Regions from separate parts of the Methylorubrum podarium genome, predicted to be linked through region 3. Evidence: predicted binding sites of a transcription regulator. Region 3 holds the regulator's gene; each other region holds the start of a gene.
What was found. Region 3 encodes LexA, which represses DNA repair genes until DNA is damaged. Its sites were predicted from a motif close to TGTTCNNNNTGTGTTCNG; they were not measured.
Positions count from the first base shown of each region.

Region 1 (4,811 bases), on a different contig from region 3:
GGCCCGAACGTAGCGGGCATTGCCGGTGACGCGGGCTTCGCCCAGGGCGAGGCGCAGGTTGCGCAGCGAGAGGTCGCCGCCGGCCGCCGAAAGGTCGGTGCCGAGCTCGAAGGCGCGCCCGTCGAGGATCGCCGCGACGCTCGCCTCGGCGCCGATCCGGCCGAGATAGCGCCCGAGCGCCTCCGAGTTGCGGGCGGCGATGTCGAGATGGCCGGTGAAGCGGGGCGCGCCCGACAGCTCGGCCTCGCCGGTCGCCGCGACGCTCGCCGAGCCGGGCGCCGTGCCCTCGAAGCGCCGGAGCACGAGCCCGCCCGCGCGATCGAACGTGCCGCGGAACGCGACGCCGGTCCAGTCGTCCAGGCCGAGCGCCACGCTCTCGGCGGCGAGGTCGAGATCGAGCAGCATCGGCGGGGTTAGGGCGCCGGAGGACAGCCCCTGCGCCAGCAGGCCGCGCCCGCCGCCGGAGACGAGCAGGCCGTCGAGGTCGAGGCGACGGGTGCGGAGCGTCAGACCAAGACGGGCCTCGCGCAGGTCGACGCGGCCGCTGCCCGAGAGCCGCGCCGCCTTGCCGCCGGGATCGAGCTCGATCTCGACCGACTTGGCCTGGGCCACGGGGCCGCGCGATTCGAACTTTGCGGCCAGGGTGAGCGGGAGGACGGCGCCGGCCGGCTGGACCGGCGGCCCGACGGTGAGGCGGGCCGTGCCCTCCGCCTCCGGCACGAGGCCGCGGCGCGCCCGGCCGCCGTCCGCTTCCTCTTCGGGCTTGAGGGCGATGCGGGCATCGAGCTCCAGGCGGGGCATCGTGTCGCCGCCGCCCGTGAGCTTCATCGAGAAGCTGCCGTCGCTGCCGGCCGTGCTGGTGGCGAGATGGAACGGGCTCCCCTTCGCCGTCCCCTCCGCCAGCCATGGGCCGGCCAGGGCCGGAGCCCGCAGCCGCAGGTTCTCGGCGGTGAACTGTTCCTGCGGCGGTGCGCCGGCCCGCGCGGTGGCGACGGCGAGGCGCCGGATGCGCAGGTCGTCGATCACGATGTCGCGCCGGAGCGCCTGCGCGTCGCGCGGCAGCAGCAGCGCCTCGTCCGAGACCGGCAGGACGAGTCGCGCGCGCTCGATCGAGGTTTGGACGAAGCGCACCTCGCCCTTGAGCAGCGGCGCGAGGGCGATCTCCGCATCGACGGTCTGAGCGTCCAGCGTCGGTCCGTCCTCCGCGCCGAGCCGGAGCCGGGCGAGGCGGAGATGCGGCGAGGGCAGCAGGCGCAGGTCGATCGCGCCCTCGCTGCGGGCACCTGCGCCGAGGGATTCTGTGAGCGTGCGGTCGATCAGCGCGCGATGGCCCGACCAGTCGATGAACGGCGGCACGGCCAGGGCCGCCACGAGGACCAGAACGACGGCGCCCGCGAGCGCGGTCAGGATATCACGCACCGTTATCGCTTCCGCCTGGCCTGCGGGCCGCAGGACTCCGTTCGCGTCTCACGCGCGTCCGAAGGGACGAAGCCTGGAGGAGGCGCGCAAAACTCCGTTCCCGCGGCCATAGCACAAGCTGCGGCCCGCCCGCACCTCGCGCTTAAGCTTCAGCCCGTCGTCAGCGCCTCGTCAGCGCCTCGTCAGCGCCGAGGGCCGTAGGCGGGACCGGCGGGCGGCGGGACGTTGAGCGGCGCACGTTGGATCTGATTGCGGACCGCGCTGTTCTCCAAGGTCTGGCGCTGCTCGAAGTTGCGGTTCTGGTTGCGGTACTCGAACCCCTCGTTCTGCCGGCTGGTGGCGCCGCGGTTTCCGGGGCTCTGCGCGAGAGCCGGCGTGAAAGCGGCGAGCAGCGTCAGGAGGGCGAGAGACGGGGCGCGCATGGCCTCGTGTCCTTCATCGGTGTCGGTTTCAGGTTGCCGGAGTGACGCGTGAGGGGGGCTGCCGGTTCCGGATCGGGTCTCGACGGCGTTCGCCTTTTGGTCCAGGGATGCGCGCATGATGCAAGAGCCTGACGCGATCCGGCCGCGCCCGTCCGACGACGATGCGCCGTCGGCCCCGACCTCCATCGCCGCCCGCGCCATGGCCGCCCTGCGGCCCGAGGGCGCCTCCTACCTCTCCGGCCTCAACCCGGAGCAGCGCCGCGCCGTGGAGGCGACGGAGGGCCCGGTGCTGGTGCTCGCGGGCGCCGGCACCGGCAAGACGCGGGTGCTGACGACGCGCATCGCCCACCTGATCGCCACCGGCAAGGCGCGGCCCTACGACATCCTCTCGGTGACCTTCACCAACAAGGCCGCCCGCGAGATGAAGCACCGCATCGGCCAGCTGATCGGGCCGGCGGGCGAGGGCATGCCCTGGCTCGGCACCTTCCACGCCATCGGCACCAAGATCCTGCGCCGCCACGCGGAGCTCGTCGGGCTCAAATCCGACTTCACGATCCTCGGCACCGACGACCAGCTCCGCCTGATGAAGCAGGTCATCGCGGACCAGAACATCGACGAGAAGCGCTGGCCGGCCCGCTCGCTCGCCCACACCATCGACGGCTGGAAGAACCGGGGCCTCGGCCCCGAGCAGGTGCCGCCGGGCGAGGCCCAGGCCTTCGCCTTCGGCAAGGGCGGGCAGCTCTACGCCGCCTATCAGGCCCGGCTCGCGACCCTCAACGCCGTCGATTTCGGCGACCTGCTGCTGCTCTGCCTCAAGCTGTGGCGCGAGAACCCGGACATCCTCGCCAACTACCAGGACCGGTTCCGCTACATCCTCGTGGACGAGTACCAGGACACCAACGTCGCCCAGTACCTCTGGCTCAGGCTGCTGGCCCAGGCGCGGAAGAACGTCGCCTGCGTCGGCGACGACGACCAGTCGATCTACGGCTGGCGCGGCGCCGAAGTCGACAACATCCTGCGCTTCGAGCACGACTTTCCCGGCGCGACGGTGGTGCGGCTGGAGCGCAACTACCGCTCGACCGGCCACATCCTCGCCGCCGCCTCCGGGCTCATCGCCAAGAACGAGGGCCGCCTCGGCAAGACGCTCCGGACCGAGGACGCGGCGGGCGAGCCTGTCACCGTGACCGGCGCCTGGGATTCGGAGGAGGAGGCGCGGCAGGTCGCCGAGTCGATCGAGTCGCTCCAGCGCAAGGGGCATCCGCTTTCCGAGATCGCGGTGCTGGTGCGGATCTCGGCGCAGATGCGCGAGATCGAGGACCGCTTCGTGCAGGTCGGCCTGCCCTACCGGGTGATCGGCGGCCCGCGCTTCTACGAGCGGGCCGAGATCCGCGACGCGCTCGCCTATCTGCGCGTCACCACCAACGGCGCCGACGACCTCGCCTTCGAGCGCATCTTCAACACGCCGAAGCGCGGGCTGGGCGATGCGACGCTCCAGACCCTGCACGCCTACGCCCGCGCCGACCGGATCCCCCTGCTGGCGGCCGCGCGCAAGCTGATCGAGACCGACGAGCTGAAGCCCCGCGCCCGCTCGATGCTGCGCGGCCTCGTCGAGAGCTTTTCGCGCTGGGTGCGGCTGGTGGAGACCAAGCCGCATCCGGAGGTCGCTCAGACGATCCTGGAGGAGTCCGGCTACACCGAGATGTGGCAGAAGGACCGCTCGGCCGACGCCGCCGGGCGGCTCGAGAACCTCAAGGAATTCGTCCGCTCGATGGAGGAATTCCCCGACATGGCCGCCTTCCTCGAACACGTCTCCCTCGTGATGGAAGCCTCCGAAGCGGAAGGGGCCGACCGCGTCTCGCTGATGACGCTGCACGCCGCCAAGGGGCTCGAATTCGACACCGTGTTCCTGCCGGGCTGGGAGGACGGCCTGTTCCCGAACCAGCGCGCCATCGACGAGAGCGGCCGGGCGGGCCTGGAGGAGGAGCGGCGGCTCGCCCATGTCGGGCTCACCCGCGCCCGCAAGCGCGCCAAGCTGTCGTTCGCCGTCAACCGGCGCATCCACGGCCTGTGGTCCTCGACCATCCCCTCGCGCTTCATCGACGAATTGCCGCCCCAGGCCGTGGACGTGATCGAGGCGCCCGCGCATTTCTCGGCCGGCGCCTCCCGCTTCGACCGCAACCCGGCGCCGTTCGGCTCTTCCTACGGTACGCCGGGCTGGCAGCGGGCGCAGGCCAACACCTCGGGCGGATTCGGGGGAGGACTCGGCGGCGGACTCGGGCAAGGCCGCGGCGGTCGCTCCGGCGGTCCGCGGGAGATCGAGGGCGAGTTGATCGCCAAATCGACGGGCAGCCCTTCCGCCTTCGAGCAGGGAGCCCGCGTCTTCCACACCAAGTTCGGCCCCGGGACGGTGGCCGGCATCGACGGCAACAAGCTCACCGTTGACTTCGACAAGGCCGGCCGGAAGATGGTGCTCGACAGCTTCCTCCAGCCCGGTTGAAGCGTCCCGCCGGCGGTCGCCGCCGGCTGCGCCGCCGCCCCAGGAGGGCGACGCCCGCGATGACTTTGGTCAGGATCGTCCCGATCCGCCGGCAGCGCCGAAAGGTGCTTGGGTCATCGCTTCTTCGTCAGCCCGTCACGCCCCCGTCGCCCGCGCTTGCAACCCTTGCGCGCCGGACGAAGCGTTGCCGTAAAGCCGCGCTCCACAGCCTTCACGTCCCGCCGTGGAACCGACTCACGGGGATTGGCTTTGCTCTTGCGTACAGATGAACGAAGATCGGCAATGTCTTCGCCGAATCGAGGGAGATGTCCGGAAGTCGAGACAGGTTGAAATCGCGAGTTTGCGAGAGTCACGCACGAGTCAAGGTGGAGTGTTGATCCATGAAGAGACGACGCGCACGGCTTGAACTGGTTGAGGACCGACCGATCCGGATGCATCGGACACGCTTCGACGAGGAACGTAATCCCGCACCC
Region 1 covers NZ_JBELQE010000084.1:57,853-62,663, forward strand. The annotation lists gene ABS772_RS15260 (AsmA family protein) at 1-1,419, opposite strand, end outside; gene ABS772_RS15265 (hypothetical protein) at 1,602-1,841, opposite strand; gene ABS772_RS15270 (ATP-dependent helicase) at 1,957-4,338, shown strand; gene ABS772_RS15275 (PhoH family protein) at 4,719-4,811, shown strand, end outside.
Region 1: ABS772_RS15270 (ATP-dependent helicase) is a predicted target of LexA. The motif match lies at 1,928-1,945, and genes of this name have one in related genera.

Region 2 (4,811 bases), on a different contig from region 3:
TCTTCACCGTCGAGAACATGTTCACGTTCAACGTGATGCCGCCCTGCGTGGCGGCCACGCTGTCGATCATCTACATCGGCACCGTGAACATGACGATGGCGCTCGTGCTCGCCGGCATCTTCGCCGCGGTCGTGCTGCTGATGTTCAAGATGGCCTCGGCCGGCAAGCCGCTCCACCACGACTTCGCCGCCAAGGCCGCCAGCGTCGATGGCGAGATGGTCGACCTCGTCGGCAACATGCCGCTGGTGCGCGCCTTCTCCGCCTTCAACCGCGAATTCGTGCGCTTCGACGGCACCATCGGCACCGAGATGCGGGCGCGCCGCTCCTCGCTCCTCTACCTCGAGAAGCTGCGCATCACCCACGCCATCCTCACCGTGCTCTCGATCCTCGGCCTGCTCTACTGGTCGATCAAGATGTGGGAGGCCGGTCAGGCGACCACCGGTCAGGTCGTGCTGGTCTGCACCCTCGGCATCCGCATCCTCGCCGCGACCCGCGACCTCGCCGTGGCGCTGGTGGACGCGACCCAGCACACCGCCCGCCTGTCGGAGGCGCTGCACACCCTGCTGCAGCCGCACGAACTCGTCGATCACCCGGAGGCGGAGACGCTCGTCGGCCAGACCGGCGCCGAGATGCATTTCGACCACGTGGCCTTCAGCTATCCCGACGGGCGCGCCGTCTTCTCGGATTTCGACCTGCTCATCCCCCCGGGGCAGACCGTGGGGCTGGTCGGCAAGTCGGGCGGCGGCAAGTCGACCCTGTTCTCGCTGATCCAGCGCTTCTACGAGGTGCAGGGCGGGCGCATCCTCATCAACGGGCAGGACATCACCCGCGTCACGCAGGAATCGTTGCGCGAGGCGATTACGGTGGTGCCGCAGGACGTCTCGATGTTCCACCGCTCCCTGCGGGAGAACATCCGCTACGGCCGGCCCGACGCGACCGACGAGGAGGTCTGGAAAGCCGCCGAGGCCGCCCACTGCACCGACTTCATCCAGGCCCTGCCGGAGGGCTTCGACACCATCGTCGGCGACCGCGGCGTGAAGCTCTCCGGCGGCCAGCGCCAGCGCATCGCCATCGCCCGGGCGATCCTGAAGGACTCGCCGATCCTGCTGCTCGACGAGGCGACCTCGGCGCTGGACGCCGAATCCGAGGAGGCGATCCGCGCCGCGCTCGCCAACCTGATGAAGGGCCGCACGGTGATCGCCATCGCCCACCGCCTCTCGACGCTGAAGGATTTCGACCGGATCGTCGTGCTGGAGGGCGGCAAGATCGTTCAGGACGGCTCGCCGGAGAAGCTCACGCATCTCGACGGCTTCTATCGCGAGCTGATGAAGAAGGAATCGATGTCGATGGCGCTCGCCGCCGCCTGACGCGGCGCGCCTGCCGGACCGGCGGGCGGGGTATGAAGATCGAGCGGCCGGGAGACAATTTCATCGTGAGGCCGGGCGGGTTCCCCACCGTCCGGCCTTTCGCATTCGACGGGACCGAGCGGGAGCCAGCCGTGGCCGAGCAGCAATTCGCCAGCGACAACTATGCCGGGATCTGCCCGGAGGCGCTCGACGCGATGCAGGCGGCCAATGCCGGCCACGCCCCCGCCTACGGTGCCGATACCTGGACGCAGGCCGCCGCCGACGGGTTCCGCCGTCTGTTCGAGACCGATTGCGAGGTCTTCTTCGTCTTCAACGGCACGGCGGCCAACTCTCTGGCGCTCGCCTCGCTCTGCCAGTCCTACCACAGCGTGATCTGCGCCGACTCGGCGCATATCGAGACGGACGAGTGCGGCGCGCCGGAATTCTTCTCCAACGGCTCGAAGCTGCTCACCGCCGCGACCGCGGACGGGAAGCTCACCCCGGAGGTCGTGCGGACGATCGCGGGCAAGCGCAGCGACATCCACTTCCCCAAGCCGCGGGCGGTGACGCTGACGCAAGCGACCGAGACCGGGCGCGTCTACACCCTCGACGAGGTCGCCGCGATCGCCGCCGTCTGCCGCGCCTCGGGCCTGCGCCTGCACATGGACGGAGCCCGCTTCGCCAACGCCTGCGCCTCCCTCGATGCGAGCCCGGCCGCGCTGACCTGGAAGGCCGGCGTCGACGTGCTCTGCTTCGGCGGCACCAAGAACGGGATGGCGGTCGGCGAGGCGGTGATCTTCTTCGACCGCCGGCTCGCGCTGGATTTTGACTATCGCTGCAAGCAGGCGGGGCAGCTCGCCTCGAAGATGCGCTTCCTCGCGGCCCCCTGGGTCGGCATGCTGGAGAGCGGCGCGTGGCTCGACAACGCCCGCCACGCCAACGACTGCGCCCGGCGCCTCGTGCGGGCGATCGCCGACGTGCCGGGCATCTCGCTCGCGGCCCCGGTGGAGGCCAACGGCGTCTTCCTGAACCTGCCGGTGCCGGTCCAGGAGGGGCTGCGCGCTCGCGGCTGGCAGTTCTACGGCTTCATCGGCGGGGCATCGCGCTTCATGTTCGCCTGGGATTCGGACCCGGCGCGGGTCGATGCGCTCGCGCGGGACATCCGCCTCTGCGCCCTGCCCGTGGCGGCGTGAGGGCGGCTCCGCGGGAAAGGCGCCTCAGACGAGATAGGTGATGGTGGCAGCCAGGGCCGTCGCGACGGTGGCGATGGCGAAGCTCGACGACGAGAGCAGCATCGCCGAACGGGAGACCACCGGCTCGGCCTCGTCGGCGTAGCCGAACGCTTGGCCCGCGGCCTGTTCCAGGCGCGTGAGGGAGATGTGACGCGCTTGGGCGGCGGCAGGGGTCATCGGCGTAGCTCCCTTACGGTCAAGCTGACCTTGGTGAGTTAACGTCCGGAAACCATCCTCTGTTCCCGGCGTCGGTCTGCGCCCCCCGCGGCGCGACGGTTCGCTGCCGCGTTTCGGCCACAGGATCGCCACCCGCTGGCGGGCTTCGTGAGGCACTCTTAACCATCCGCCCGCATCACTGTGATGACAGCGCTTCGGCCGCGCCGCAGCGGTCGGACTTCGAACAACCCCGGTCGCCGTGATACTGCGACCGGCGGAAGCGGACGGGAGGCTTTTTGTTTCCTGTTTGTTCCGCTACAACGAGGGTATGAAGAGCCATGCAGCCCGTCTCCGACCCGATTCGAGGAGCCGTCGCGTGAGCGATCCGGCACGCGACCTGTTCGGACCAGGAAGCAAGCCTCCCGCCGCGGAGGCCGAGCGCCGCCGCCGTCTCACCGCCGTGGCACCGCAGCCGGCGCCCGCGCCGGAGACGGCGGAAGCGGGTTACGACGCCTCGACGATCGAGGTGCTGGAGGGGCTGGAGCCGGTGCGGCGCCGGCCCGGCATGTATATCGGCGGCACCGACGAGCGGGCGCTGCACCACCTCTTCGCCGAGGTGATCGACAATTCCATGGACGAGGCGGTCGCGGGCCACGCGAGCTTCATCGAGGTGGAGTTGGAGGAGACGGGCGCCCTCGTCGTCACCGACAACGGCCGCGGCATCCCGGTCGATCCGCACCCGAAATTTCCGGGCAAGTCGGCGCTCGAGGTCATCATGACCACGCTGCACGCGGGCGGAAAGTTCGACTCGAAGGTCTACGAGACCTCGGGCGGCCTGCACGGCGTCGGCATCTCCGTCGTCAACGCGCTCTCGGACGTGCTGGAGGTCGAGGTCGCCCGCAACCAGACTCTCTACCGCCAGACCTTTTCCCGCGGCCACGCGCAGGGAAGCCTCGAGACGGTCGGCCGGGTGCAGAACCGGCGCGGCACGCGGGTGCGCTTCCACCCCGACGCGCAGATCTTCGGCTCGCTCAAGTTCGATCCGCGCCGCCTGTTCAAGATGGCCCGCTCCAAGGCCTACCTGTTCGGCGGCGTCGAGATCCGCTGGCGCTGCGCCCCGGCCCTGCTCGAAGGGCTGGAGGACGTGCCGGCGGAGGCCGTGCACCGCTTCCCCGGCGGCCTCTCCGACTACCTCGCCCGCGACATCGAGGGGAAGGAGCTCGTCCTCGACTCCCTCTTCTCGGGCAAAGTGACGAAGCCCGGCTCGCACGGCTCGCTCGAATGGGCCGTGGCCTGGACGGTGACCGACGACGGCGTCTCGCATTCCTACTGCAACACGATCCCGACGCCGGAGGGCGGCACCCACGAATCCGGACTTCGCGTCGCCCTGCTCCGGGGCCTGCGCGAGCACGCCGAGCGCGTGAACCAAGCCAAGCGCATGAACGCGGTGACCACCGACGACGTGATGGCGACCTGCGCCTCCATGCTCTCGGTCTTCATCCGCGAGCCGGAGTTCCAGGGCCAGACCAAGGACAAGCTCGCGACGGTGGAGGCATCCCGCATCGTCGAGACGGCGGTGCGCGACGCGTTCGACCACTGGCTCGCGGCCTCGCCCGCCCAGGCCAACAAGCTGCTCGACTGGGTGATCGACCGGGCGGAGGAGCGCCTGCGACGCCGCCAGGAGAAGGAGGTCGCCCGCAAGTCCGCCACGCGCAAGCTGCGCCTGCCGGGCAAGCTCGCCGACTGCTCGGCCGCCGGCACGGCGGGCTCGGAGATCTTCATCGTCGAGGGTGATTCCGCGGGCGGCTCCGCCAAGCAGGCCCGCGACCGCGCCACCCAGGCGGTGCTCCCCTTGCGGGGAAAGATCCTGAACGTGGCCTCGGCCAGCCGCGACAAGCTCGGCGCCAACCAGCTCATCTCGGACCTGACCCTGGCGCTCGGCTGCGGCACCGGCGCCAATTTCCGCGAGGGGGATCTCCGCTACGACAAGGTCATCATCATGACCGACGCGGACGTGGACGGCGCCCACATCGCCTCGCTGCTGATCACCTTCTTCTACCGGCAGATGCCGCGGCTG
Region 2 covers NZ_JBELQE010000030.1:102,065-106,875, forward strand. The annotation lists gene ABS772_RS04575 (ABC transporter ATP-binding protein) at 1-1,367, shown strand, start outside; gene ABS772_RS04580 (threonine aldolase family protein) at 1,499-2,539, shown strand; gene ABS772_RS04585 (hypothetical protein) at 2,564-2,755, opposite strand; gene parE (DNA topoisomerase IV subunit B) at 3,111-4,811, shown strand, end outside.
Region 2: parE (DNA topoisomerase IV subunit B) is a predicted target of LexA. The motif match lies at 3,032-3,049, and genes of this name have one in related genera.

Region 3 (4,811 bases):
GTACTCGTCGCGAAGCGCAAGTTGGCGCCTCAGGCCGTCCCGATAGGCCTTCTTATCGCCGGTGTTCGACTGTCGCTTCGAGCTCAGCCGGATGTAGGAATAGGCGGTCGCCGGGCCCGGCTCCGCTTCGCTCCCGACCCTGTCCGACATCTCACCGCCCAGGCTTTTCCGTCACGCCTGTTCGTAAAACGAAAGCCGGCCTACTCGCAACTAGGTGGTCTCGATCTCCGGGCTGCACATGGTGCTCGCGGCGGGCGTCGTGTTCTGGCTGGTGCGGGCGGGGCTCGCGCTGGTGCCGGTGCTGGCGCTGGCTTGGCCGATCAAGAAGATCGCGGCCGGCGCGGCGATGCTGGGGGTGACCGCCTACTGCGCCTTCTCGGGCTGGGACGTCGCCGCCGAGCGGGCGCTGATCATGACGCTGGTGATGCTCGGCGCGATCCTGGTCGATCGCCCGGCGCTCAGCATGCGCAACCTGGCGCTCGCCGCGATCCTGGCGCTGGCCCGCGAGCCGGAGGCGCTGCTCGGCCCGAGCTTCCAGATGTCGTTCGGGGCGGTGGCCGGGCTGATCGCCTGCGCGCCGCTCATCGACGGGCGCGTCTTCCGGACCGAGAGCCCGTCCCGGATCGCGCGGGCGGCGTCGTGGACGGCGACCGCGGTGGTCGGCACGCTGGCCACGACGCTGGTGGCGCAGGTCGCCACCGCGCCCTTCGCCACCTACCACTTCCAGACCGTGCAGCCCTTCGGCCTCGTCGGCAACGCGCTGACCCTGCCGCTCGTCTCCCTCGCCGTGATGCCCGCGGCGGTGCTCGGGATGCTGGCCTATCCCTTCGCCCTCGATCGTCCGGTCTGGTGGCTGATGGGGCTCGCGGTGCGGGGGATGCTCGACATCTCGGCCTGGATCGCCGGGTTCGGGCAGGCCAACGTGGTGCTGCCGGCCTTCGGCACGGGCGCCCTGGTGCTGCTCGCGGCCGCCCTGCTCCTCGCGACCCTTCCGGTGTCGCGGCTGCGTCTCCTCGCCCTGCTGCCGGCGGGGCTCGGCATCGCGCTGGCCGCGAGCCCGGCGCGCTACGACATCTACATCGACCGGGACGGGGCCGGCGCCGCAATCCGCGGCAAGGACGGGCGCCTCGTCGTCCTCGGGCGCCCGCCCGGCTTCGTGCTGGAGCAATGGCTGAAGGCCGACGGCGACGGGCGCCGCCCCGACGCGATCACCGCTACCGCCGGGCCGCGATGCGACCGCCTCGGCTGCACCCTGGCCGCCATCGACGGGCGTGCCGTCGCCCTCGTCAACGACAAGCGCGCTTTCCCTGAGGATTGCGTCCGGGCCGACATCCTGATCAGCCGCCTGCGCGCCCCGCCGGGCTGTGCCGCGCCGCTGATCGCCGACCGCAGCTTCCTGGCAGTGCACGGCGCCACCGCGATCCGGCTCGGCCCGGCGGGGCCGGAGGTGGTCACGACGCGCGGCGCCGGTGAACCGAAGCCCTGGCAGCCCCGGGCCGTCGGCGCGGTGATGACGCCGGCAGCCCGGTCGGAGCCCGAATCAGCCCGCGACGTCGATCCGACGGACCCGCCGCTCCCCGAGACGCCTCAGTAACGGCGCACGAGGCTCACGAGCTTGCCCTGGATGCGCACCCGATCGGGACCGAGGACGCGGGTCTCGTAGGATGGGTTGGCCGCCTCAAGCGCGATCGAGGAGCCGCGACGGCGCAGGCGCTTGAGGGTCGCCTCCTCGTCGTCGATCAGCGCCACGATGATGTCGCCGTTGTTGGCGGTGTCCTGCTTGTGGATCACCACGAGGTCACCGTCGAGGATGCCGGCCTCGATCATCGAATCGCCGCGCACTTCGAGCGCGTAATGCTCGCCGCCCGACAGGAAGTCGGGAGACATGGAGATCGAGTGGCTCTGGCTCTCGATCGCCGAGATCGGCGTACCGGCGGCGATCCGGCCCATCACCGGAACCATCACCGAATGCCCGTTGCCGTCGTGGGCCTGCAGCATCGGCGGCTTCGGCGCGGGCGGCTTGGCCGAGAGGCCGCCCTCGACCACGCTCGGGGTGAAGCGGCGCGGCTCGGGCGCGGGTCCCTGCTTGGCGGCCGGCATGTCGGGCATGCGCAGGATCTCGATCGCCCGTGCCCGGTTCGGCAGGCGGCGCAGGAAGCCGCGCTCCTCCAGCGCCATGATCAGGCGATGGATGCCGGATTTGGATTTGAGATCGAGCGCGTCCTTCATCTCGTCGAAGGACGGCGGCACACCGCTCTCCTGCATCCTCTGCTGGATGAACTGGAGCAGTTCGAGTTGCTTGCGGGTCAGCATGCGGCACCTGCTGTCGACCGCGGGCCGGGGGCGCCGCAGAATCGTTGAAAACAAAGCGCGAACAGCCTAGACGTTCCTCTCCTGTTCCGCAAGACGAACCGAGACATGCGAAGGGCGGCAGTGCCGCAGCGCCGCCGCCCTTCGTTGCGACCTCGCGGATCCGGATCAGGCCGGAATGACGTCCACGATCTCGTAGGTGTCGGGATCGATGATGACGATGTCGTCGCCGACGAGGATGAACTGCAGGCCGCGATAGGCCGGGACCAGCGAGAGGATCGCCGGCGGCAGCGGATGCAGCGAAACCGAGCGCGGGATCGCCGTGCCGACGCGAACCGCGAAGTTCACGTTCGTGACCGCCCGGACATTGGAGCGGGTGATCGACTGACGGAACTCGGTGCGCTGCGTCGAGCTCAGGCTGCGGGAGGCACCGCGTGCCTCCGTCGCCGCCCCGCGACCGCTCCGCTCACCGACCCCGTCGCGGCCCCCGCGCTCACCGGCTCCGTCGCGCCCGCCGCGCTCGCCGGCCGCGTCACGGCTGCTCCGGCCGTCGCGCTCGCCCGCGCCGTCGCGACCGGCGTCGCGGGCGCCGCGCTCACCCGGTTCTCCGGCGCGGTCCGGGCCGCCGTCCCGACCGCCGCGGGGGCCGGTCTCTCCCGCCGCGCCGCCCCGTCCGGCGCCGCCCGCCGCACCGCCGGCTTCGCCGCCGCGGGCACCGCCCCCCATCTCGCCGCCGCCGCGGGCGCCGCCGGCACCACCCGCCTCGCCGGCTCCGCCGCGGGGTCCGCTCGCGGCTCCGCCGGCTCCGCCGCCCGCGCCGCCCATGCTCCCGCCGGCGCCGCCACCGGCACCGCCCGCGCCGCCGGCACCTCCGGCTCCCATCCCGGCACCGCCGCCGGCGCCGCCCCCGGCGCCTCCGCCCGCGCCACCGCCGGCACCACCGCCGGCCCCGCCGCCCTGAGCGAGGGCGGTCGCCGCGCCGAGCACGAGGATCGCGGCGGTTGCCGTGCTGCGAAAGAACTTCGTCATGGTCCGTTCCTGTCTGCTGCCGGCGACCGACGCGGCGCCGAAACCCGGCTCGCAACGGCGACCGCGCGAAAATCGTTCCCCGAAGATGCATTGCCGCTTGTTCTTCGGGACAAGCCTGGCAATAAATGGAGAGGCTCGTATATCGCCGCCGACGTGCTGACGGGCGGGCTCTATGTGTTTGTAAATCCGTAGCGAGCTTACGAGCTTTACTATCCCTCTCCGGGCGATGCCGGGCCGCAAGCGTTCGGGTCGATGGCTCCGGGCGGATGGGCGCAGCCTGCGGAACCCGAATCTCGAGCGCGTTTCGCGTCGGGTCGATCGATACGGCCGGGCGCCTCCTTCGCTGACATCCGCCTGCGCCTGTGCTGTCCCAGCGGCTGGTCCGTCTCGGCCCGGCGCTTAGCTTTATCTGGCTCACGTCCGCCCGAGGGCCGGATCAGCAGGGGAACAGCATGTCGGACATCACCGCGACGGCGGAAGCGCAGGACGACGCGGCCGACCGGCGCCGCCGCATCATGGCGATCGTCGGTTCCTCGTCGGGCAATCTCGTCGAGTGGTACGACTTCTACTGCTACGCCTTCTTCGCCCTCTACTTCGCCCCGGTCTTCTTCCCCGAGGGCGACAGCACCGGCCAGCTTCTCAAGTCGGCGGCCGTCTTCGCGGTGGGCTTCTTCATGCGGCCGATCGGCGGCTGGCTGTTCGGGCGCATCGCCGACCGGCTCGGGCGCAAGACCTCGCTGATGATCTCGGTGCTGATGATGTGCGGCGGCTCCCTCGCCATCGCCCTGCTGCCGACCTACGCCACGGTCGGGCCTCTCGCACCGGTGCTGCTCGTCCTCGCGCGGATGGTGCAGGGCCTCTCGGTGGGCGGCGAGTACGGCACCAGCGCGACCTACATGAGCGAGGTCGCCGCCAAGGGGCAGCGCGGCTTCTACGCGTCGTTCCAGTACGTCACGCTGATCGGCGGCCAGCTCCTCGCCTCGCTGGTCCTCGTTGTGCTGCAAAGCCTGCTCACGGCCGAGCAGCTCACCGCCTGGGGCTGGCGCATCCCCTTCGTCATCGGTGCGCTGGCCGCGGTGATCGCCCTGTTCCTGCGCCGCTCGCTGTCGGAGACGATGAGCGCGGAGAACAAGGATTCGAAGGAGTCGGGAACCTTCGCCGGGCTGTTCAAGCACTGGCGCGCCTTCGCCGTGGTGTTCGCCTATACGGCCGGCGGGTCGCTGTCGTTCTACACGCTGACGACCTACATGCCGAAATACCTCTTCAACACCGCGCATATGGACAAGGTGTCCGCCTCGCAGATCACCACGGCGGCCCTGTTCGTCTACATGGTGATCCAGCCCTTCTTCGGCTGGCTCTCGGACCGGATCGGCCGGAAGACGAGCATGCTGCTGTTCAGCGGGCTCGGCATGGTGATGATCGTGCCGCTGATGTCGGCGATCGGCGCCACCACCAGCCCGGTCCTCTCCTTC
Region 3 covers NZ_JBELQE010000085.1:104,642-109,452, reverse strand. The annotation lists gene ABS772_RS16435 (recombinase family protein) at 1-150, opposite strand, end outside; partial or broken gene ABS772_RS16430 (ComEC/Rec2 family competence protein) at 215-1,594, shown strand; gene lexA (transcriptional repressor LexA) at 1,588-2,313, opposite strand; gene ABS772_RS16420 (DUF1236 domain-containing protein) at 2,479-3,339, opposite strand; gene ABS772_RS16415 (MFS family transporter) at 3,792-4,811, shown strand, end outside.